Regions from separate parts of the Kitasatospora sp. NBC_01250 genome, predicted to be linked through region 1. Evidence: riboswitches for the same ligand, from Rfam matches in the RefSeq annotation. Region 1 holds a riboswitch; each other region holds the start of a gene.
The links. Region 1 has a riboswitch for cobalamin ahead of OG500_RS02845 (HoxN/HupN/NixA family nickel/cobalt transporter). Riboswitches for the same ligand answer to the same signal wherever they lie in the genome.

Region 2: it holds a riboswitch for cobalamin, as region 1 does, so the genes downstream of both, OG500_RS23930 (ribonucleoside-diphosphate reductase subunit alpha) here and OG500_RS02845 (HoxN/HupN/NixA family nickel/cobalt transporter) in region 1, are expected to answer to the same signal.
Region 3: it holds a riboswitch for cobalamin, as region 1 does, so the genes downstream of both, OG500_RS12235 (cobalamin biosynthesis protein) here and OG500_RS02845 (HoxN/HupN/NixA family nickel/cobalt transporter) in region 1, are expected to answer to the same signal.
Region 4: it holds a riboswitch for cobalamin, as region 1 does, so the genes downstream of both, OG500_RS10425 (HoxN/HupN/NixA family nickel/cobalt transporter) here and OG500_RS02845 (HoxN/HupN/NixA family nickel/cobalt transporter) in region 1, are expected to answer to the same signal.

Annotation. Positions count from the first base shown of each region.
Region 1 is NZ_CP108476.1:590,286-595,525, reverse strand. It holds gene OG500_RS02860 (CbtB domain-containing protein) at 1-93, shown strand, start outside; gene OG500_RS02855 (CbtA family protein) at 120-1,004, shown strand; gene OG500_RS02850 ((2Fe-2S)-binding protein) at 1,001-1,762, shown strand; cobalamin riboswitch at 1,885-2,025, shown strand; gene OG500_RS02845 (HoxN/HupN/NixA family nickel/cobalt transporter) at 2,112-3,236, shown strand; tRNA gene OG500_RS02840 (tRNA-Ile) at 3,369-3,445, opposite strand; gene OG500_RS02835 (glycerophosphodiester phosphodiesterase) at 3,699-4,490, shown strand; gene OG500_RS02830 (MFS transporter) at 4,487-5,240, shown strand, end outside.
Region 2 is NZ_CP108476.1:5,662,558-5,667,797, forward strand. It holds gene OG500_RS23930 (ribonucleoside-diphosphate reductase subunit alpha) at 1-2,214, opposite strand, end outside; cobalamin riboswitch at 2,476-2,604, opposite strand; gene OG500_RS23935 (glycosyltransferase family 39 protein) at 2,680-4,338, opposite strand; gene OG500_RS23940 (ArnT family glycosyltransferase) at 4,425-5,240, opposite strand, start outside.
Region 3 is NZ_CP108476.1:3,044,835-3,050,074, forward strand. It holds gene OG500_RS12225 (hypothetical protein) at 1-94, shown strand, start outside; gene OG500_RS12230 (XRE family transcriptional regulator) at 119-844, opposite strand; cobalamin riboswitch at 1,056-1,237, shown strand; gene OG500_RS12235 (cobalamin biosynthesis protein) at 1,270-2,235, shown strand; gene OG500_RS12240 (cobyric acid synthase) at 2,232-3,758, shown strand; gene OG500_RS12245 (putative cobaltochelatase) at 3,794-5,240, shown strand, end outside.
Region 4 is NZ_CP108476.1:2,518,265-2,523,504, forward strand. It holds gene tsaD (tRNA (adenosine(37)-N6)-threonylcarbamoyltransferase complex transferase subunit TsaD) at 1-715, shown strand, start outside; cobalamin riboswitch at 762-976, shown strand; gene OG500_RS10425 (HoxN/HupN/NixA family nickel/cobalt transporter) at 1,011-2,138, shown strand; partial or broken gene OG500_RS10430 (cellulase family glycosylhydrolase) at 2,502-3,197, shown strand; gene OG500_RS10435 (glycosyltransferase family 4 protein) at 3,583-5,240, opposite strand, start outside.

The DNA.
Region 1 (5,240 bases):
GACCAGGGCGCCTACTCCGTGTTCGGCAAGGACATGCACATCCACGAGTTCGTGCACGACTCCCGCCATTTCCTCGGCTTCCCCTGTCACTGACCACCGGAAGCAGCGAACAACCCGACATGGAAAAAAGACTCGTCCTGCGCGGCGTCATCGCCGGCGCAGTGGCCGGCCTGCTCGCGTTCGTCTTCGCCCGGATCTTCGCCGAGCCGCAGATCCGGACGGCGATCGACTACGAGAGCGGGCGCGACGCCGCCCAAGGGGCCCTCGACAAGGCTGCCGGACTGCCCATGGACATGGGCGGCCCGGACATCTTCAGCCGCACCGTTCAGGCCAACATCGGCATCGGTGTCGGCATGATCCTCTTCGGCGCGGCGATGGGCGCGCTCTTCGCCGTCGCCTACGCCATCTGTCTGGGACGCACCGGCCGGCTCCGGCCGCGCCCGCTCGCGATGCTGGTGGCGCTGGGCGGATTCCTCGGCATCTACTTCGTGCCGTTCATCAAGTACCCGGCCAACCCGCCCTCGATCGGTCACCCCGACACCATCCGTGACCGCGGCAACCTCTACCTGGCGATGGTGGCCTGCTCGGTGCTCTTCCTGGTGCTCGCGGTCGTTCTCGGCAAGCGCCTCCAGGCCCGGTTCGGCAACTGGAACGCCACCCTGCTGGCGGCCGGCGCCTACGTCGTGGTGATCGGCACGATCATGGCCGTCCTCCCGTCGCTCGGCGAACTGGCCGACAATGTGCAGGAGTTCGGTCACCATGCGACCGAGACCCCGCTGCCGCTGACCGACCCGCAGGGCGCCATCGTCTACCCGGGCTTCCCGGCGGACACCCTCTTCGACTTCCGCTTCCTGTCCGTGGCCGCCCAGCTCCTGCTGTGGGCCACCCTCGGACTGGTCTTCGGACCGATGGCCGAGCGGCTGCTCGACCCCGAGGCGCGCAAGGCCGCTTCGGGTGCGGGTGCGGGTGCGGGGGCCGGGACCGCGCCGGTCGTCGCCGCATGACCCGGCAGCTCCCCGGGGCCGCGATGCCGCAACGGCTCGCGGCCCTCGGGCCGTTCTTCGCCATCGACTGCCACGACGACGGACCGGTCCTGCCGCCGTGGCGGCCGATGGCCGAACTGCTCGACGATACAGCCGTGTTGCGGGAGCGCGTGGCCGGCGTCCGCACCTACCTGGCGGCGGCCGGCGGCCAGCCGCTGGAAGCGGTGGAGGAGCGGGTGGCCGCCTCGGTGACCCACCTCGGCCTGGCCGCCAGACTCGTCTCGCCGGCCTTCGCCGTCGCCGTCCTCGACGGGGCGGTGCTCCGGTACGGCCTGCGCGAGGCCCGCTGGCAGCCGGTGCCCGGCGGCATGTTCCCGCTCTCGTTGCCGCAGCAGGTCCTTGAACCCGTCGCCGACCGGGTCGAACTCGCCGACCGGTTGGGCGCGGACCTGCTCGACGGCCCGGTCCGGGAGTTGAGCGAGGCGCTCGGCGCCGGGTTCGGCGTCTCGGCGCGGATCCTGCACGGCAACGTGGCCTCCGCCGTCAACGGCGCCGCCGCGGCCATCGCCCGCTCGGCCCCTCAACTGGCTCCGGGCGCGCGCGAACTGGTCGCTCAGCTGCTCGCCCGTGCGCCCCTGCAGGGCGCGGGCACCGCGGCCGACGACGGCACCGGGTTCCGCCGCCGCAGCTGCTGCCTGATCTACCGGGCCGCCCCCGACCACGCGGGCGCCCTGTGCGGGGACTGCGTCCTCACCGCACCCCCGGGCCGCCGGGGATAGCAAGAGAGTGCCTTGCCAAGAAACGATATGACGATCCGTCGGACTGCGGCGGCGCGCGAAGCCGTCCGGTGCAGAGTTTCCCGGGTCTTGACCTGTGTGGACTTGAGTCCGGTGGGAGCGGCTCACTAGCCTGGCAAGGTTGCAGCCGCCTGCTGTGACGGTGTGCCAGCAGCGAAGTCCGGTGTGAACCCGGCACTGTCCCGCAACGGTGATGTCCCCCTCGGGGGGCGAGTCCGGTCGCCTGCTGCCGTGCCACGGATTCCCGCCTCGACGGAAGGACGGCCCGCCCGGCCCGCCGTGGCCGACTCGGGTGTGCCGCCCTGTCCGCGAGCATCCCGAGGAGGATGCCTTGCCCGCTCCGGCAACCCGGTTCAGAACGATGCGCGACGCGCTGCAGCCCTCCGAGTGGGGACGCCTGAGCCTGATGGCCCTGGTGATCCTGGCCCTCAACGGCCTCGGCTGGGGCATCTTCGTGTTCGCGGTCCTGCCGCACCACTTCCACTACGACGGGCTCGGCATCGGGATGGGCGTCGCGTTCACCGCGTGGACGCTGGGTGCCCGTCATGCTTTCGACGCCGACCACATCTCCGCGATCGACAACGTCACCCGCAAGTTCATGGCGGAGGAGAAGCGCCCGCTGGGCACCGGCTTCTTCTTCGCGCTGGGCCACTCCACCATCATCTGCGTGGTGGGCATCGGCCTCACCATCGCCGCCAAGGCCGTCTTCGGCGCGGTGGTCGACCCGAACTCCAGCTACGAGACCGTCGGCGGCGTCATCGGCACGGTCACCTCGGCGAGCTTCCTCTACCTCATCGCGCTGCTCAACCTCGTCGTGCTGGCGGGCATCGCCAAGGTGTTCCGGGCCATGCGGCGCGGCACCTTCGACGAGGCCGAGCTCGAACGCCAGCTCCAGGCACGCGGGTTGATGTACCGCTTCTTCGGCCGCTTCATGCGCACGATCAAGCACACCTGGCAGATGTTCTTCGTCGGCCTGATCTTCGGCATCGGCTTCGACACCGCCACCGAGGTCGTGCTGCTCGCCGCGACGGCCTACGCCGCCACCTCCGGCCTGCCGTTCTACGCCGTCCTCGCGCTGCCGCTGCTCTTCGCCGGCGGCATGACGCTGTTCGACACCCTGGACGGCTGCTTCATGAACTTCGCCTACGGCTGGGCCTTCGCCAACCCCGTCCGCAAGGTCTACTACAACCTGGTCATCACCGGCCTGTCGATCGCCGCGGCCTTCCTGATCGGCACCATCGAGCTGCTCGGCGTGCTCACCTCCGAGCTGCACCTCAAGGGCGCCTTCTGGGACTTCATGGCGAACTTCGACATCAACAAGGCGGGCTTCGCGATCGCCGCACTGTTCGCGCTGACCTGGATCGTCGCGCTGGTCTACTGGCGCTACGGCAAGGTCGAGGCCCGTTGGAGCACCCCGGCCGGCACACCGTCGGTGGACGCCAAGGAACTGGCCTGACGGGCGCTCGCAGCGGTCAGGTGAGCACAGGAAGCTCCGCACGCCCTCGCCCCGGCCGGGCACATGGGCGCGTAGGGGAGTGGGGGAATGCCACAATGCCCGGAGTGGATATCCACTCCGGGCATTCAGCGCTGGTGGGCCTAACAGGACTTGAACCTGTGGCCTCTTCCTTATCAGGGAAGCGCTCTAACCGTCTGAGCTATAGGCCCGTGCCGCACGGAAACTTTAGCTGATCAGCTGCTGAACTCAAAAACCGTTTCCTCGATGGTGGGGCCAGGGGCCAGGCGAACGCGCAGATCGCGCAGCGGATGTACCTCACCGAAGGGGCCTGGCATACTTCGCCCCGCTGGGTACTGGCGAGTAGCAAACTCGGCAGGGCGGTGCTGCTCGCCACGAAGGGCGCTACAGTTCCTCCCACTCTGACCCCGACGTCGTTCCCCTCACAAAAGCTCGGAGCCCGAGATGCACCCCTTCCTCGACCACCGGGGGCCGCTGGCCTTCGCTCACCGGGGAGGTGTGATCGGCCATCCCGAGAACTCGCTCGCCGCGTTCTCGGCGGCCGTCGCCCTCGGCTACCGCTACCTGGAGACGGACGTCCACGCCACCGCCGACGGTGTGCTGGTGGCCTTCCACGACTCCCGCCTGGACCGGGTCACCGACCGGGCCGGCGCGGTGGGCGAACTGCCCTGGAGCACGGTCGGCGAGGCCCGGATAGGCGGCACCGAGCCCATCCCGCTGCTGGAGGACCTGCTCGGTGAGTTCCCCCGGGCCCGTTTCAACATCGACGTCAAGGCGGCCCCCGCCGTCGGGCCGCTGGTCGAGGTGATCCGCCGCACCAATGCGTGGGACCGGGTCTGCGTCGGCGGATTCTCCGACACCCGCCTCGCCGCCGTGCGTGCCGCCGCCGGACCCCGGCTGGCCACCTCGCTCGGCCCGCGCGAGGTGGCACGGCTGCGGCTGCGCTCACTGGCCGGACCGCTGCTCCCGGGGCGAGGGGCGTCGTGGGCGGGGGTGTGCGCGCAGGTTCCCGAGCGGCACCGGGGCGTGCGGGTGGTCGACCGGGCCTTCGTGCGCGCCGCCCACCGCGCCGGCCTGCAGGTTCACGTCTGGACCGTGGACGACGCCACACGGATCAGGGCTCTCCTGGACCTGGGCGTGGATGGCATCATGGCCGATCGCATCGACGTCCTGCGGGACGTGTTCACGGAGCGCGGCTGCTGGACCGACGGAAACACGCTGATGGGAACCTCATGAACACCGCGACCCACCTGCCTGACCACTCGTCGGCGGCCACCGACACCCGCGCCCTGCGCCGGACGCAGTTCGGCTGGTACATGAACGACTGGGCCAATGCCGCTTTCTCGGCCACGGTCCTGACGGTGTTTCTCGGGCCGTACCTCACCACGCTCGCCAAGAACGCCGCCGACGCGGGCGGCGACGTCCACCCGCTGGGCCTCTCGGTGCGTGCGGGGTCGTTCTTCCCCTACACCGTCTCCTTCTCCGTGCTGCTCTCGGTCGCGGTGATGCTGGTGATCGGCACGATCGCCGACCGCACCGGGCGTCACAAGGAGCTGATGTGCGGCTTCGCGTACGTCGGCGCGGTCGCCACCATGGGGATGTTCTTCCTCGGCGGGAGCCGCTACCTGCTCGGCGCCGGACTGCTGGTGATCGCCAACATCGCGTACGCGGTGTCGGTCGCGCTCTCCTACGCCTTCCTGCCGGGCCTGGCGGCCCCCGACGAGCGCGACGCGGTCTCCTCCAAGGGCTGGGCATACGGCTACGCGGGCGGCGGACTGCTGCTGATCGCCAACCTGGCGCTGTTCGAGGGCCACGACGCGCTCGGTCTCTCCTCCGGCACCGCGGTGCGGATCTGCCTGGCCTCGGCCGGTCTGTGGTGGGCACTGTTCACCCTCGTCCCGCTGACCCGGCTGCCCTCCCGCGCCGGCGTCGCCCCCGCCCGCACCGAGCCCGCCCGCAGCGACTCCGCCTCCACCGCGGCCGACG
Region 2 (5,240 bases), 5.1 Mb from region 1:
CTGGGCGATCCGGGTGGCCGGGCGCGAGCGCAGGTAGTAGGTGGTCTTCAGACCCACCTTCCACGCGTAGGCGTACATCGAGCTGAGCTTGCCGATGGTCGGCGCGGCCATGAAGAGGTTCAGCGACTGGCTCTGGTCGATGTAGGGCTGCCGCGCGGCGGCCAGATCGATCAGCGCGCGCTGCGGCAGCTCCCAGGCGGTGCGGTAGCGCGAGCGCAGCTCGGCGGGCAGCCAGCCCAGCTCCTGGACCGAGCCGTTGGCGTCGCGCAGCGCGTCGCGGGTCTGCTGGTCCCAGACGCCCAACTCCTTGAGCTCGCGCACCAGGTAGGGGTTGACCTGGAGGAACTCGCCGGAGAGGGTCTCGCGCTTGAAGAGGTTGGAGACCTGCGGCTCGATGCACTCGTACACGCCCGCGATCGAGGCGATGGTGGCGGTCGGGGCGATCGCCAGCAGCAGCGAGTTGCGCAGGCCGGTGGCGGCGATCTTCGCGCGCAGCGCGTCCCAGCGGTCCTGCCAGTGCGGCGCCGTGGCGAAGTGGTCGATGTGCAGCTCGCCGCGGGCGGCGCGGGTCTCGGCGTAGGCCGGGTGCTGCCCGAAGCTCTCGGCCAGCTCGCTGGAGCGCTCGTAGGCGGTGAGCATGATGCGCTCGGCGATCAGCGTGGAGAGCTGCTTGGCCTCGGCGGAGTCGAAGTCCAGGTGCAGCTTGAAGAAGACGTCCTGCAGGCCCATCACGCCCAGGCCCACCGGGCGCCAGCGCGAGTTGGAGGCGCCGGCCTCGGTGGTCGGGTAGAAGTTGATGTCCACCACGCGGTCCAGGAAGGTCACCGCGGTGCGCACGGTGGCGTCCAGGCGCGCCCAGTCCATCGCGTTCAGCAGGTCGCCGGCGGTGGCGCCGTCGGCCACGTGGGCACCGAGGTTGACCGAGCCCAGGTTGCAGACCGCGGTCTCGGAGTCGTCGGTGACCTCCAGGATCTCGGTGCACAGGTTGGAGGAGTGCACCGTGCGGCCGGGCAGCGCGGTCTGGTTGGCCGCCCGGTTGGAGGCGTCCTTGAAGGTCATCCAGCCGTTGCCGGTCTGCGCCAGGGTGCGCATCATCCGGGCGTACAGGGTCTGGGCCGGGATGGTCCGCACGGCCTTGCCCTGGGCCTCGGCCTTCAGGTACGCCTCGTCGAACTCCGCGCCCCACAGGTCGACCAGCTCGGGGACGTCGGCGGGGGAGAAGAGCGACCAGTCGGCGTTGGCGTTGACCCGGCGCATGAACTCGTCCGGGATCCAGTGCGCCAGGTTGAGGTTGTGGGTGCGGCGGGCCTCCTCACCGGTGTTGTCCCGCAGCTCCAGGAACTCCTCGATGTCCGCGTGCCAGGTCTCCAGGTACACGCAGGCCGCGCCCTTGCGACGGCCGCCCTGGTTGACGGCGGCGACCGAGGAGTCCAGGGTGCGCAGGAACGGCACGATGCCGTTGGACTTGCCGTTGGTGCCGCGGATCAGGCTGCCGCGCGAGCGGATCCGGGAGTAGGACAGGCCGATGCCGCCGGCGTGCTTGGACAGCCGGGCGATCTGGGCGTACCGGGAGTAGATCGAGTCCAGGTTGTCCAGCGGCGAGTCCAGCAGGTAGCAGCTGGACATCTGCGGGTGCCGGGTGCCGGAGTTGAACAGGGTGGGCGAGGAGGGCAGGTAGGAGAGCGCGCTCATCAGGGCGTAGAGCTCGGCCACCTCGCGCACCGACTGCTCGTCGTCGCCGACCGCCAGGCCGCAGGCGACGCGGAGCAGGAAGTGCTGCGGGGTCTCGATCACCTTGCGGGTGATCGGGTGGCGCAGCAGGTAGCGGGACTGCACGGTGCGCAGGCCGAAGTACTCGAACCGGTCGTCGCCGCGGGTGTCGATCAGCGCGTCCAGGGCCTCGGCGTGCTTGGCCACGAAGGCGGCGGTGCTGTCGCCGATCAGGCCCTCGGTGTGGCCCACCGCGATCGAGGCGGCGAAGGACAGGGCGCCCTGGCCGATCGCCTCGTCGGCGATCTCCTGGGCGAGCAGGCGGGCGGCCAGCTTCGAGTACTGGGGGTCCTCGGCGATCATCGAGGCTGCGGCGTCCACGGCCAGCCCGCGCAGTTCGGCGAAGTCCGAACCGGCGTGACGGCCGCGCAGCGCGGCGGCGGCGACGTGGCCGGGGTCCACCTGGGGGAGGTCGGTGCTTCGGTCGGTGAGCAGCCGAAGCAGCGCGGCCCCGGGGTCGGTCTGGGCGTCGTTGGAGGCACCGCCAGGCCGGAGGCTGGGGGAAGAACCCTGTGAGGGCAGGGTAACTGAGTCAACGACGGTCAAGGCGCTCTCTCCTGTGGCGGCGGCGGACTGGCGGAGTCCGTGGCCCGCGCGCGCGGCAGGGCAGAACAGCACGCCGAAACTTTCCGGCGCGCGTCATCCACCCTGGCCTGCCCGCGAGGCCGGACGGTACAGCTGTGCATGAAGGCGTCTGCGGGGAAGCCCGGTGGCACACCGTCGGCAGGTAACCGGACTCGCGGGCACCCGTGGGCGCAGCCGCTCACCGTTGCGGGGCAGTCCCGGACTTCCACCGGATTCCCCTGCGTCGACAGCGAGAGTGAGCATACATGTAGTGGTAGCCGCTTCGAGCAACCCCATATGTAGTGTCGCGTGGAGTGGTGAAACCGACACCAGATGGCCGCAATGTCAGCTGGTGCCAGGCGCCATCTGCACGTTGTGGTCGCCGAGGTCGTCCGCCACCGAGGCCCGGCGGGAGGGGTGGACCCGGCTCAGCAGGACCAGCTTGACCCAGGGGAGGGCGTCGGTCCGGGTGGCCTGGAACTGGCTGCGGAGCACCTCGGCGGTCTGCGGCGGGAGCGCGGCCAGCGGGTCGGCTCCGGTGCCGGTGGACACCAGCCAGATCCGGTTGGTGTTGGCTGCGCAGGCGTCCGGGTCGTCGCACTCCTGGGCCGAGTAGAGGCCGGTGACGGCGGCCGACTTCTGCAGCAGGATATCCTTCGGGGCGGTCCTGACGTCGCGCAGCTCGTAGGCCATCGACATCCGCTCCTGCAGGATCCCGCTGTAGACGATGCCGTCGCCGGGCTGCTGGTCGTGCAGCATGATCCGGGTGAGCTGGTCGTAGTCCGGCTCGCCCGCAAGGTCCTGATGGGTCGCCCGGATCCCGGGCCAGGCCGTCCAGCCGAGTCCGGCGACCGCGGCGGCGACCAGCACCCAGCTGAGCAGCCGGCGCGGCAGTGCGGGGCGGGCCTCGCGGGTGAGCGGCCCGGCGATGCGGCAGACCGCGGCGGCGGCCAGCAGCGCCCAGGCTGGCAGGGTGAAGAGCAGGTAGCGGTTGAGGAAGAGGTGCAGCCAGCTTGCGGTGGCGAAGGTCACCAGCGGCGGCAGCAGCGCCCAGGCCGCGAGCAGGGCGGCGTGCCGACGGGCCGCCAGCAGCCCCAGCAGACCCACGGCCAGCACCGCGAGCCCGACGTGCCAGGACAGGAAGAGCGTGTCCGGGTAGTTCCTGAGGTCGGTGAGCCCGGTCCTGTTCCAGGCGATCTGGGCGCTCTGCGCCTGACCCTGCAGCACCATCGGGACCGTCAGCGAGCCGCCGGCCAGCACGGCGGCGGTGAAGGCCCAGCGGGGGACCAGGTCGGCCTTGCGGGTGCCGGTGAGCACGGCGGCCAGGTGGCCGGCCAGCACCGAGAGGGTCACCAGGTGGGTCCAGCCGAGCAGCGGGACGGTCGCCGCGTAGCCCGCCCATGCCTTCAGCGAGGGGCGCTCCAGGGCGCGGACGAGCAGGTGGGTGGAGGCGATGGCGACCAGCACCGCGAAGGCGTAGGGACGGGCCTCCTGGCCGTACCGGACGGCGCCGGGCAGGACCGCCAGCAGGAGGCCGGCCAGCAGCCCGGTGGCGGGCGTGAAGAGCCGGCGGCCGAGCAGCGCCAGCCACCCCGCCGCCATCGCCATCGCGATCGCGGACGGGACCCGCAGCGCGGTGGGCGAGTCGCCGAACAGGTCGATCCAGCCGTGCAGGAACAGGTAGTAGGGCAGCAGCACGATGTCCACGTTGTGGATCAGCTTGCTGAGGTCGCCGATCGACAGGGTGGACGCCCACCAGCTGGCGTGCTCGTCCCGCCACATCTGCCGCTTGCCGATGTCGTGCAGGCAGAGCACCAGTGCGGTGGCGGCCGGCAGTCCGAGCAGCAGCAGGGCGGCGAGCGGCCCGCCGGTGCGGTCGGCGCGCTCGGCGCGCTCGGCCTGGCGCCTGGCGCGCCGGCCGCCCGCGGGGGGTGCCGCGGCGGCGTCCGGATCCCGCTCGGGGACGGCTGCCAGGTCGGCGGCCGGGGCCTCGTCCAGGCTCATGGGGGAGTCTCCGCTGGGGGATGGCTGGGGGGTCGGACGGGGGCGTCGGGTGCCGGGGCCGTCGGAAGCCGGTCGGCTGCGGGGGATCACTGCCGGGTCCAGATCCGGTAGGTGCTGTCGCCGTACTGGGTGTGGAACGGCAGGGTCGCGACCAGTCGGTAGGCGGAGCTGCCCTGCAGTGCCTCGGTGACGGCGGCGTCGGCGTCCGGCGTGACGTTCCCGGTCAGCACGATGACGTTGAAGTAGCCGTCCTTGACCGCGGTGCTGAACCCGTCGTTCCCGTAGTGGTGCTTGTGGTCCTTGCCCACGTAGTCGATCGCGAAGGTGGACTGCCACTGGTCCCAACTGGTGGTCCTGCGCAGGTAGTACGCCGGGATCTCGTACTCCTCGGCGAGGTAGTGCCCGTTCGGCACCGTCAGGCGCTGGACCTCCTCGGCCATCCGGGTGGAGTCCGGCGGCGTGAACTCGTGGTGGGCCTGGACCATGCCGAGGACCAGCACCAGCACGTAGAGCATGATGCCGAGCTGCGGCTGCCGGAAGTGCGGGCCGACCAGGCGGGACAGGCCGAGCCCGGCCATCGGGGCGGCGAAGAACAGGCCGAAGCCGACGTGCTTGAAGAGCGAGGTGTCGGTCTGCAGGTACGACTGGTAGGCCGGGGCGAGCAGGGCGGAGCCGCAGAGCGTCACGCCGAGCAGGATGCGCCGGACCCGCCCCGGGGTGTCGTTCGGGGACCAGGGCATCTCGCCCATCCGGGAACGGCGGACGTAGGCGATCGCACCGCCCACCGCGGTCAGGAAGACCAGCCCGCCCCACTGGCCGGACAGTTCGAAGAGCGACAGCGGCGAGGACGTGCCGTGCGCGCGGGCCGTGGTGGTCTGGCTGAGGCCGCTGATCGCACCCGA
Region 3 (5,240 bases), 2.5 Mb from region 1:
CCACTCGGACAAGCGGGGGCGGGCCTACGGGCTCGGCACGGTGCTGCTGGCGGCGGGCCTGCTGGCGGGGTGGCTGGGCTACGCGCTCTTCTGAGCCGCGGAGCACCCCGGCGGCAGGTCAGACCGGGATCCCGCCGGTGTCCTGGCGGGCCAGCAGCGCCCAGAAGCGGTCGAGCCGCGGCACCGCCGGCTCCGCGGACCGCGGGCCCTTTGCGGCGGGCGCCGGGGTGCCCCAGGAGCCGGCGCCCCAGTGCGAGGCCACCTGGTACTCGCCCGGGAGCGCGGCCAGCACCGCGGCCAGGCTCGGCCGCGGCACCGGCACCAGCGCCGCCACCGCCGGCAGCTGGGCCTGCCAGCGCCCCTCGACGCAACTCCGCAGCCGCTGGTCGAGCGCCTCGCCCGCGCCGCACACCCGCAGCACCAGGTCCCGCAGGGTCAGGCCGAGCACCTCGACCAGCGCGGCGCTCTGCTCCGGGGTTCCGCTCCAGCGCCCGGTGCGCTCGGCGCCGAGGTAGGCGTCCGGGCCCATCCCGATCCGGGCCGCGGCCTGCTCCGCGGTCAGCTCCCGGGCCACCCGGAAGTCGCGCAGCGAGGCGGGCGGTGCGCCCATCAGCTCGGCCGCCGGGCACCACAGGGCCCGGGCCAGCGCGATGAACTCCCGCTCGGTGGGGCGCAGCTCGCCGCTCTCCCAGGCGGTCAGGTGGGGCGCGAGCAGGCGCACGCCGTGCGCGGACATCGCGCGCACCACCTGTTCGGGCGTCAGGCCGAGGCTCTCCCGGTGGGCGCGGGCGGCCCGCGGGGAGAACGGGACCGGGGTGGGGGCCGGTGGCCTGCTTCTTCGCATGGGCCGACGCTAGAGTCGGGGTCGCGGCGCCCCCACCCGCGGAACGCACGAAGCCGGTCGGCGGCCCGCCGACCGCCGTTGGACGATCGGCCAGCGGCTGCGGCGCGAGGCCGGCGCCCCCGCCGCTGGTCCGGTACCGGCCCGGGCGCCCCGGTGGTGTGACCGACTCGGCCGGTGACCTGGTTGACTCCCGCTTCGCGCGCGTGATGGGATCCTTGGGCCAATCGGAGGCATGGAGAGGAAGCCGGTGCGAATCCGGCGCGGTCCCGCCACTGTCACCGGGGAGCACGCCCGACGAACGGTCACGGCGGTCCGCCACAGGGCCGTTGGAAGGCCCGGGGGTGCGTCACCACCCGGGAGCCAGGAGACTCTCGCCCCCGTTTCGTCGATCCAGGGCGCGGACCCTGAGTGAGGACACGCAACAGATGGCGGGGGTTTCCCACCGCGCGCTGCCGTACGCCCTCGGCGCCCTGGCCGGCTACGCCGCCGACGCCCGGTTCGGCGACCCGCGCCGCGGCCACCCGGTGGCCGCCTTCGGCCGGGCGGCCGGACGGCTGGAACGCGCGCTCTGGCGCGACCACCGCGGGGCGGGGGCGCTGCACACCGCGCTCTGCGTCACCGCGGTGGCGGCGGGCGCGGCGGGCGTGCAGCAGCTGGCCGGCCGGCACCGGGCGGGCGCCGCCGCGCTGACCGCCGCCGCCACCTGGACCGTGCTCGGCGGCAGTTCGCTCGCCCGCGAGGCCCGTACCGTCGGCACCGCGCTGACCGCCGGCGATCTGGCAGCCGCCCGCCGGCGCCTGCCGCACCTGTGCGGGCGCGACCCGAGCGCGCTGGACGAGCAGCAGCTGGCCCGCGCCGTGGTCGAGTCGGTGGCCGAGAACACCGCCGACGCCGTGGTCAACGCCCTGGTCTGGGGCGCGGTCGCGGGCGCCCCCGGGCTGCTCGCGTTCCGGGCCGTCAACACGCTGGACGCGATGGTGGGTCACAAGTCGGCGCGCTACCGCCGGTTCGGCTGGGCCGCGGCCCGGCTGGACGACGTGGCCGGCTGGCCCGGCGCCCGGCTGACCGCGCTGCTCACGGTGGCCGCGGCGGAGCGCCGGGACACCGCCTGGCGCGTCTGGCGGCGCGACGGCGGCGCGCACCCGAGCCCGAACGCCGGGCAGGCCGAATCGGCCTTCGCGGGCGCGCTGGGCGTACGCCTGGGCGGCACGCTGCACTACGGCGCCAAGGTGGAGCACCGGCCGGTGCTCGGCGCCGAACTGCGCCCGGTCGCGGTGGCGGACATCGAGCGGGCCTGCCGGCTCTCGCGCCGGGTCGGGCTGCTGGCGCTGGGGACCACGGTGGCGCTGCGCCTGGCCGTGCGGACGCTGACCCACAAGGAGCGGATATGAGCAACGCACTGCTGGTGGCCGGTACCACCTCGGATGCCGGCAAGAGCGTGGTGACCGCCGGGATCTGCCGCTGGCTGGTGCGCCGGGGCGTCAAGGTGGCCCCGTTCAAGGCGCAGAACATGTCGCTCAACTCGATGGTCACCCTGGACGGCGCCGAGATCGGGCGCGCCCAGGTGATGCAGGCCCAGGCGGCCCGGGTCGAGCCGGAGGCGGCGATGAACCCGGTGCTGCTCAAGCCGGGCGCCGACGGGCGCAGCCAGGTGGTGCTGCTCGGCCGCCCGGTCGGCGAGGTCGGCGCGCTCGACTACCGGGACCGCAAGCCCTATCTGCTGGAGCGCTCGCTGGAGTGCCTGGCGGACCTGCGCCGCCGCTTCGACGTGGTGATCTGCGAGGGCGCGGGCTCGCCCGCCGAGATCAACCTGCGCGCCGGCGACATCGCCAACATGGGCCTGGCCAGGGCCGCCGAGCTGCCGGTGGTGGTGGTCGGCGACATCGACCGCGGCGGGGTGTTCGCCGCGATGTTCGGCACCCTGGCGCTGCTCTCGGCCGAGGACCAGCGCCTGGTGGCGGGCTGGCTGGTGAACAAGTTCCGCGGCGACGCCCGGCTGCTGAAGCCCGGCCTGGACATGCTGCACGAGCTGACCGGCCGTCCGGTGCTCGGCACCCTGCCGATGCTGGCGGGCCTGTGGCTGGACGCCGAGGACTCGCTGGACCTGTCCACCGCGGTGGCGCACACGGAGGCGGTCGGCCCGTACGGCGCGGACGTGCTGCGGGTGGCCGTGCCGCGCTTCCCCCGGCTGTCCAACTTCACCGACCTGGACGCGCTGGCCCAGGAACCCGGGGTGCTGGTGCGCTGGGCCACCCGCCCCGAGGAGCTGGCCGACGCCGACCTCGTGGTGCTGCCCGGCACCCGGGCCACCGTCGCCGACCTCGCCTGGCTGCGCGAGCGCGGCCTGGAGCGGACGCTGCGCGAGCGGGCCGCCGCCGGACGCCCGGTGCTCGGGATCTGCGGCGGCTACCAGATGCTGGGGCGGCGGATCACCGACGTCGTGGAGTCGGGCGCGGGGCAGGTGGACGGTCTGGGGCTGCTGCCGACCGCGGTCGAGTTCGGCCCGGAGAAGGTGCTCGCCCGACCGGTCGGCGAGGCCTTCGGCGAGCGGGTCGAGGGCTACGAGATCCACCACGGGGTGGTGACCGTGGAGGGCGGAGAGGCCTTCCTGGACGGCTGCCGCGAGGGCGCGGTCTGGGGCACCACCTGGCACGGGGCGCTGGAGAACGACGGCTTCCGCCGGGCGTTCCTGCGCGAGGTGGCCGCGCTCGCCGGACGGGACTTCACCCCGGCCCCCGACACCGCGTTCGCCGCCGCCCGCGAGGCCCGGCTGGACCGGCTGGGCGACCTGATCGAGGAGCACGCCGACACCGACGCGCTGTGGCGGCTGATCGAGGGCGGCGTCGTCGGCGACGCACCGTTCGTACCCCCGGGCGCGCCGGCTGCGCGCACTATGGAAGGTGACCGCCCGTGAGCGACGTCCGATACCCCTTCACCGCGATCGTCGGCATGGCGGACCTGCGGCTCGGCCTGCTGCTGAACGCCGTCTCGCCGGCCGTCGGCGGGGTGCTGGTGCGCGGCGAGAAGGGCACCGCCAAGTCGACCATGGTGCGCGCGCTGGCCGGGCTGCTGCCCTCGATCACGGTGGTCGACGGCTGCCGCTTCGCCTGCGACCCGGCGGCGCCGGACCCGCAGTGCCCGGACGGCCCGCACCCCGCGCCGGGTGAACTGGCGCGCCCCGCAAGCCTGGTGGAGCTGCCGGTCGGGGTGACCGAGGACCGGATCGTCGGCTCGCTGGACCTGGAGCGGGCCCTCGCCCAGGGCGTGAAGGCCTACGAGCCCGGCCTGCTGGCCCAGGCGCACCGCGGCGTGCTCTACATCGACGAGGTCAACCTGCTCCAGGACCACGTGGTGGACCTGCTGCTGGACGCCGCGGCGATGGGGCGCTCGTACGTGGAGCGCGAGGGCGTCTCGGTGCGGCACGCGGCGCGGTTCCTGCTGGTGGGCACGATGAACCCGGAGGAGGGCGAGCTGCGTCCGCAGCTGCTCGACCGGTTCGGGCTGACCGTGGAGATCGCGGCCACCCGGGACCCGGTGGAGCGGGCCGAGGTGGTGCGCCGCCGGCTCGCCTACGACGCGGACCCGGCCGGCTTCGCGGCCCGCTACCAGGACGAGGAGCGGGCGCTGGCCGAGCGGATCACCACCGCGCGCGGGCTGCTGCCCTCGGTGGTGCTCGGCGACGCGGCGCTGCGGCAGATCACCGCCGTCTGCGCGGCCTTCGAGGTGGACGGGCTGCGCGCCGACATCGTGATGGCCCGCACGGCGGTCGCGCTGGCGGCCTGGGACGGGCGCACGGCGGTGGCCGAGGACGACGTCCGCATGGCGGCGCGGCTCGCGCTGCCGCACCGGCGCCGGCGCAATCCGTTCGACGCGCCCGGGCTGGACGAGGAGCAGCTGGAGCGGACGCTGGACGAGCACGGCCAGCAGGGCGGCGAGGAGCCGGAGCCGCCGGAGGGCGACGGGCCGCAGGGCAGCGGTCCGGACGACGGTGGCCCGCAGGACGGCGGCGACGGGCCGGAAGGCGGTCCGGACCACGACGGACCGGACGGCGGGCCCGAGGGCGGGCCGGACGGCGGTGGTGCGCCCGACCCCGCCGCGTCGCAGCCCGCCGAGCCCTCGGCACCGGCCGAACCCGCCACCGACACCCCGCCGCGGCTGCCCAACCCGGCCGCGCCGTCCCGCGAGTCCGCCCCCGTGGCAGCCGAACACCCTTACCGGACAAGGCTGTTCAAGGTCCCCGACACCGGCCACGGCACCCAGGGCCGGCGCTCGCCCGCCGAGACCGACGGCGGCCACACGGTGCGCGCCCGGCGCCCGCAGGGCACGCTGACCCGGCTGCACCTGTCCGCCACCCTGCGGGCCGCCGCTCCGCACCAGCTGGCCCGGGGCCGGGCGG
Region 4 (5,240 bases), 1.9 Mb from region 1:
CGCCGCGACGCTGGACGGCGGGCCGCTGCCCGACCCGTGCGTGGTGCTGATCGTCTCCGGCGGCCACACCTCGCTGCTGCTGGTGCGCGACCTGGCCAAGGACCCGATCGTGCACCTCGGCGACACCCTGGACGACGCGGCCGGCGAGTGCTTCGACAAGGTGGCCCGGATCCTGGGCCTGCCCTACCCGGGCGGCCCGGCGATCGACCGCGCGGCCAAGGCGGGCGACCGGTCCGCCGTCCGCTTCCCGCGCCCGCTCAGCGGGCGGGCCGACCCGCCCTACGCCTTCTCCTTCTCCGGTCTCAAGACCGCCGCCGCCCGCTGGGTGGAGGCGCAGCGGGCGGGCGGGGCCGAGCCGCGGGTCGCCGACGCCGCCGCCGCGCTGCAGGAGGCGATCGCCGACACGCTGACCCGCAAGGCGGTGCGTGCCTGCCGCGACCACGCGATCGGCACCCTGGTGCTGGTCGGCGGGGTGGCCGCCAACTCGCGGGTCCGTGCGCTGGCCGAACGGCGCTGCGCGGCGGCGGGCATCGCGCTGCGGGTACCGCCGGTGGGCCTGTGCACCGACAACGGCGCGATGGTCGCCGCCGTCGGCGACCTGCTGGTGCGGGCCGGGGCCGAACCCGCCCCCGCGGACCTCTCGATCGACCCCTCGGCCCCGCTGGAGTTCGCGCGGCTGACCCCGACGGCACGGGAGCCGCAGCTCACCGGGTGAGGTGCGTCGCAGTCGGCCGGGCTTGTCGACATGACGATCCAGCACCTACGGTGTTGATCGCCGTGGTGTTCGGGAAGACCGGTGACGGACCCTCAACAGGGGTCCCAGACCGGAGCGGCCCTCGCCACTGTGATCGGGAAGTGTCCGCGTCGCGCCCGTCCACGACGGGCCGCCACCGGGTGCCGCAAGGCGCCCGGGAAGGCGAGCCGCGGACACGTTCGACCCGTCAGCCAGGAGACCGGCCACGGCACCTTACGAGAACTGTCCACGAGGTGCTGGAGAGGCGTTCCCTGCCATGAGTCTGCCCGAAAACCCCGTCATACCCGCCCCGGCCGCGACAGCCCCGGCGGCCGGCACTCCCCCGCGCTGGCAGCGCGCCGACACGATCCGCACCGCCGGACTGCTGACGGTCATCGTGGCCATGCACGTGGTGGGCTTCGCCGTCCTGCTGGGCATGGTCACCCCGCACCACTACGAGATCGGCGGCAAGGTCTTCGGCCTCGGTCTGGGCATCACCGCCTACACCCTCGGCATGCGGCACGCCTTCGACGCCGACCACATCGCCGCCATCGACAACACCACCCGCAAGCTGATGGCCGACGGTCAGCGGCCGGTCTCGGTCGGCTTCTGGTTCGCCATCGGCCACTCCACCATCGTGATGGGGCTGGCCGCGCTGATCGCGACGGGTGCCAAGATCGCGGGCACCCTGGTGGACGACAAGTCCAACGCCCGGCTGACGCTGGGCGTCATCGGCACCAGCGTCTCCGGCGGCTTCCTCTACCTGATCGCCGCCCTCAACCTGGTCGCGCTCTTCGGCATCCACCGGGTCTTCAAGGCGATGCGGGCCGGCCAGTTCGACGAGCACGAGCTGGAGAAGCACCTGGCCAACCGCGGGTTCATGAACCGGATCCTGGGCCGGCTGACCAACTCCATCACCCGCCCCTGGCAGATGTACCCGATCGGTGTGCTCTTCGGCCTCGGCTTCGACACCGCCACCGAGGTGACGCTGATGGTGATGGCCGGCTCCGGCGCCGCCGCGGGGCTGCCCTGGTACGCGATCCTGCTGCTGCCGCTGCTCTTCGCCTCGGGCATGAGCCTGTTCGACACGCTCGACGGCACCTTCATGAACTTCGCCTACCACTGGGCGTTCTCCAACCCGGTCCGCAAGGTGTACTACAACCTCACCATCACCGGGCTCTCGATCGCGGTGGCCTTCTTCATCGGCACCATCGAGCTGGTCGGCGTGCTGCACGACAAGCTGGACCTCACCGACCCGGTCAGCGGCTGGATCTCCGGGATCGACCTCAACAACGTCGGCTACGTGATCGTCGGCCTGTTCGTGGTGGTCTGGGCCTGCGCGCTGGGGTACTGGAAGTTCGCGGGGGTGGAGAAGCGCTGGGCCGGGGCCCCGGCCGCTGACTGAGCCTCACGGCCCGTCCCGCCGCCGCCGTCCACCGACTCGGGTGTACGGTCGATCGGACGGCCCCGGGTGACTCGGGTGACCGAGGAGCCAGGCGGGGGCCGGGCGGGAGGAACGATGCGGCGGCGCCATCTCCAGCGGCCGGAGCGCCGACGGGCGGAGCGCCGGCGGCCAGAACGTCAACGGCCAGGGCGTCAACGGCCGGGCCCGCGGTGGACGGTGGCGGCCGTCCTGTCGCTCGCGCTGCTGCTGACACCGCTGCTGGCCGGCTGCGGCGGCAGCTCGCACCCGCGGCCGACGCCGCCCACCCCGCCCGCGCCGACCCGCCCGGTCACCGGGATCGCCTACGGTGACCGGCTGGTCTGGATGTCGGACGCCGACCTGGCCGCCTCGCTCGACACCGCCGTGCAGGTCGGCGCCACCCTGGTGCGCGCCGACCTGTCCTGGGACGACATCCAGCACAACGGTCCGGGCGACTACGCCTGGCACCTGTTCGACCGGGTGGTCGCGGCGGCCGAGGCACGCGGCCTGAGCGTGCTGCCGGTACTCACCGCCACCCCGCCGTGGGCCCGGTCGCCCGGCTGCACGGAACCGGCCTGCGGGCCGCACGACGCCGCCCGGTTCGCCGCCTTCGCCGCGGCCGCCGCCCAGCGCTACGCGCCGCGCGGGGTGCACGACTGGGAGCTGTGGAACGAACCCAACCTGACCACCTTCTGGGCGCCGGCGGCCGACCCGGCCGGCTACGCCGCCACCGTGAAGGCGGGCGCCGCCGCGCTGCACCACGCCGACCCGCACGCCTTCGTGGTGCTCGGCGGCCTGGCCCCCACCGACAGCGGGCACGGCGACCTGGCGCCGACCGCCTTCCTGGCCGAGGTGGCCCAACAGGGCGCCACCCGGGTGGTGGACGCGGTCGGCTACCACCCGTACTGCTACCCCTACCTGCCCAGCGCCAGCACCTCGTTCGGCACCGCCTGGGAGCAGATCGACCGGACCAAGGAGAGCCTGCGCAGCGTGCTCACCCAGGCCGGTACTCCTCGACTGCCGATCTGGCTCACCGAGTTCGGCGCGCCCACCGGCGGACCGGGCGCAGCCTCGGACGGCTCGCCGGGCGACATCGGCCCCGGCACCACCCATGTCACCGAGGCCCGGCAGGCCGAGATCGCCGCCGACGGCGTGCGCACGGCGGCCGCCGACCCGGGCATCGGCGCGCTGATCTGGTACACCGACCGGGACAATCCCGCGGCGACCGGCGCCGGCGCGGGCGGCAGCACCGAGGACTGGTACGGGCTGCGCCGCGCCGACGGCAGCGCCAAGCCCGCGCTCGCCGCGCTGCGCTCGGCCATCACCCAGCTGCGCGCCTCGCCCGGCGCCTCGGCCGCCCCCACCTCGACCGCGTCGGCCACCACCGCCGCCACCCGCGGACCCGGCAGCCTGCCGCGCCCCTCGCTCAGGCCGGCGACAGCGCTCGGAACAGTGCCAGGTAGCGCCGCGTCAGGCCGGGCCAGGCGTAGTGCTCGACGACGTGCCGTCGGCCCGCGGTGCCGAAGCGCTCAGCGGTGCCGGCGTCCGTGAGCAGGCGCCGGCAGGCGGCGGCCAGCGCCTGCGGATCGCCGGGCTCCACCAGCAGGCCGGTCACCTCGTCGTCCACCACGTGCGGGATGCCGCCCACCCGGGAGCCGACCACGGGGGTGGCGCAGGCCATCGCCTCGATCAGGGTCATCCCGAAGGACTCCGCCGAGCTCAGCGAGGGCAGTACGAGCAGCGCGGCGTGCTGGAGTTCGGCGACCAGCGGCGCCCCGGTGAGCGCCCCGGTGAACTCCACCCGCCCGGCCACCCCCAGCCGCTCGGCCTCGGCGCGCAGCTCGGGGACGGCGTCGCCGTCGCCGACCAGGCGCAGCCGGGCCCGCGGCTGGTCGGCGAGCTGCGCGAAGGCGGTCAGCAGCACCGGCACGCCCTTCCAGGCCGAGGTGCGGTCCATCCGTCCGACGTAGAGCACCGTGGGCGGGCGCTCGGCGGCCGGCGGGCCCGGGGTGAAGCGCTCGGTGTCCACGCCCGGCGGGATCCGCACCGCACCGCGCCGGTTCGCCGCCAGCGAGACCGGGGAGACCGCGACCAGCGCCCCGGCTCGCGCGAAGAGCCGTGGCAGCACCAGGCGTTCGTAGCCGCCGATCAGCTGGTCCACCCCGCGCTGCCCCTTGGCCATCGAGCCGGCGTGGTAGGTCAGCACGGTCGGCCGCGGGCCGCTGAGCGCCACCGCCAGGTCGCCCAGGCCCGGCACCGGGGCGTGTGCGCTGACCACGTCGATACCCAGCCGGCGCAGCCAGTAGGGCAGTTGGAGCGGCCAGAGCGGGCTGAGCGGAGTGTTGGAGAGCCGGGCCCAGGTGCCGAGCCGGACCACCGGCAGGCCGTCCTCGACCGTGACGGTGGTGCGCCGGCCCGCGGTGTTGGTGGTGATCACGGCGGCCCGCAGCCCGGGGTCGGCGGCCACCGCCCCGGCGACCCGGGCCGCGTAGCCCTCCACCCCGCCGATCTTCGGCGGGTAGTACGGCGCCACCACCGCCACCCCGCGCCGGCGCCGGCGGCTCAGCGCCCGGGCGAAGACCTCCGCCGTCCGGTCGGCCTGCCGCTCCCAGGAGAGCTCGGCCGCCGCGAGCCGTCGGCCCGCCGCACCGAGCCGCCCGGCGAGCGGGTCGTCGGTCAGCACGGCGGCCAGCGCGGTGGTCAGGGCCGGCAGGTCACCGGGGTCGGCGAGCAGGCCCGACTCGCCCTCGGCCACCAGCGAGGGGATGCCGCCGACCCGGGTGCTGACCACCGGGCGCCCGCAGGCCATCGCCTCCACCAGCACGCTGGGGAAGCTGTCGTAGTGGGTGGGCAGCGCCAGCACCCGGGAGCGGCGGTAGGCGGCGACCAGCTCGTCCCCGGTCAGCCGGCCGCTGAACCGCACCAGGTGGGCGACGCCCAGCCGGTAGGCCAGGCGCCGGTGCGCGGCGGCGGCCGATCCGTCGCCGACCACCTCCAGTCGCACCCCGGGCACCCGCCGCGCCAACTCGCCCAGCACGCGCAGCAGATCGGGCAGGCCCTTGTAGGCGGTGGCGCGCTCCAGCG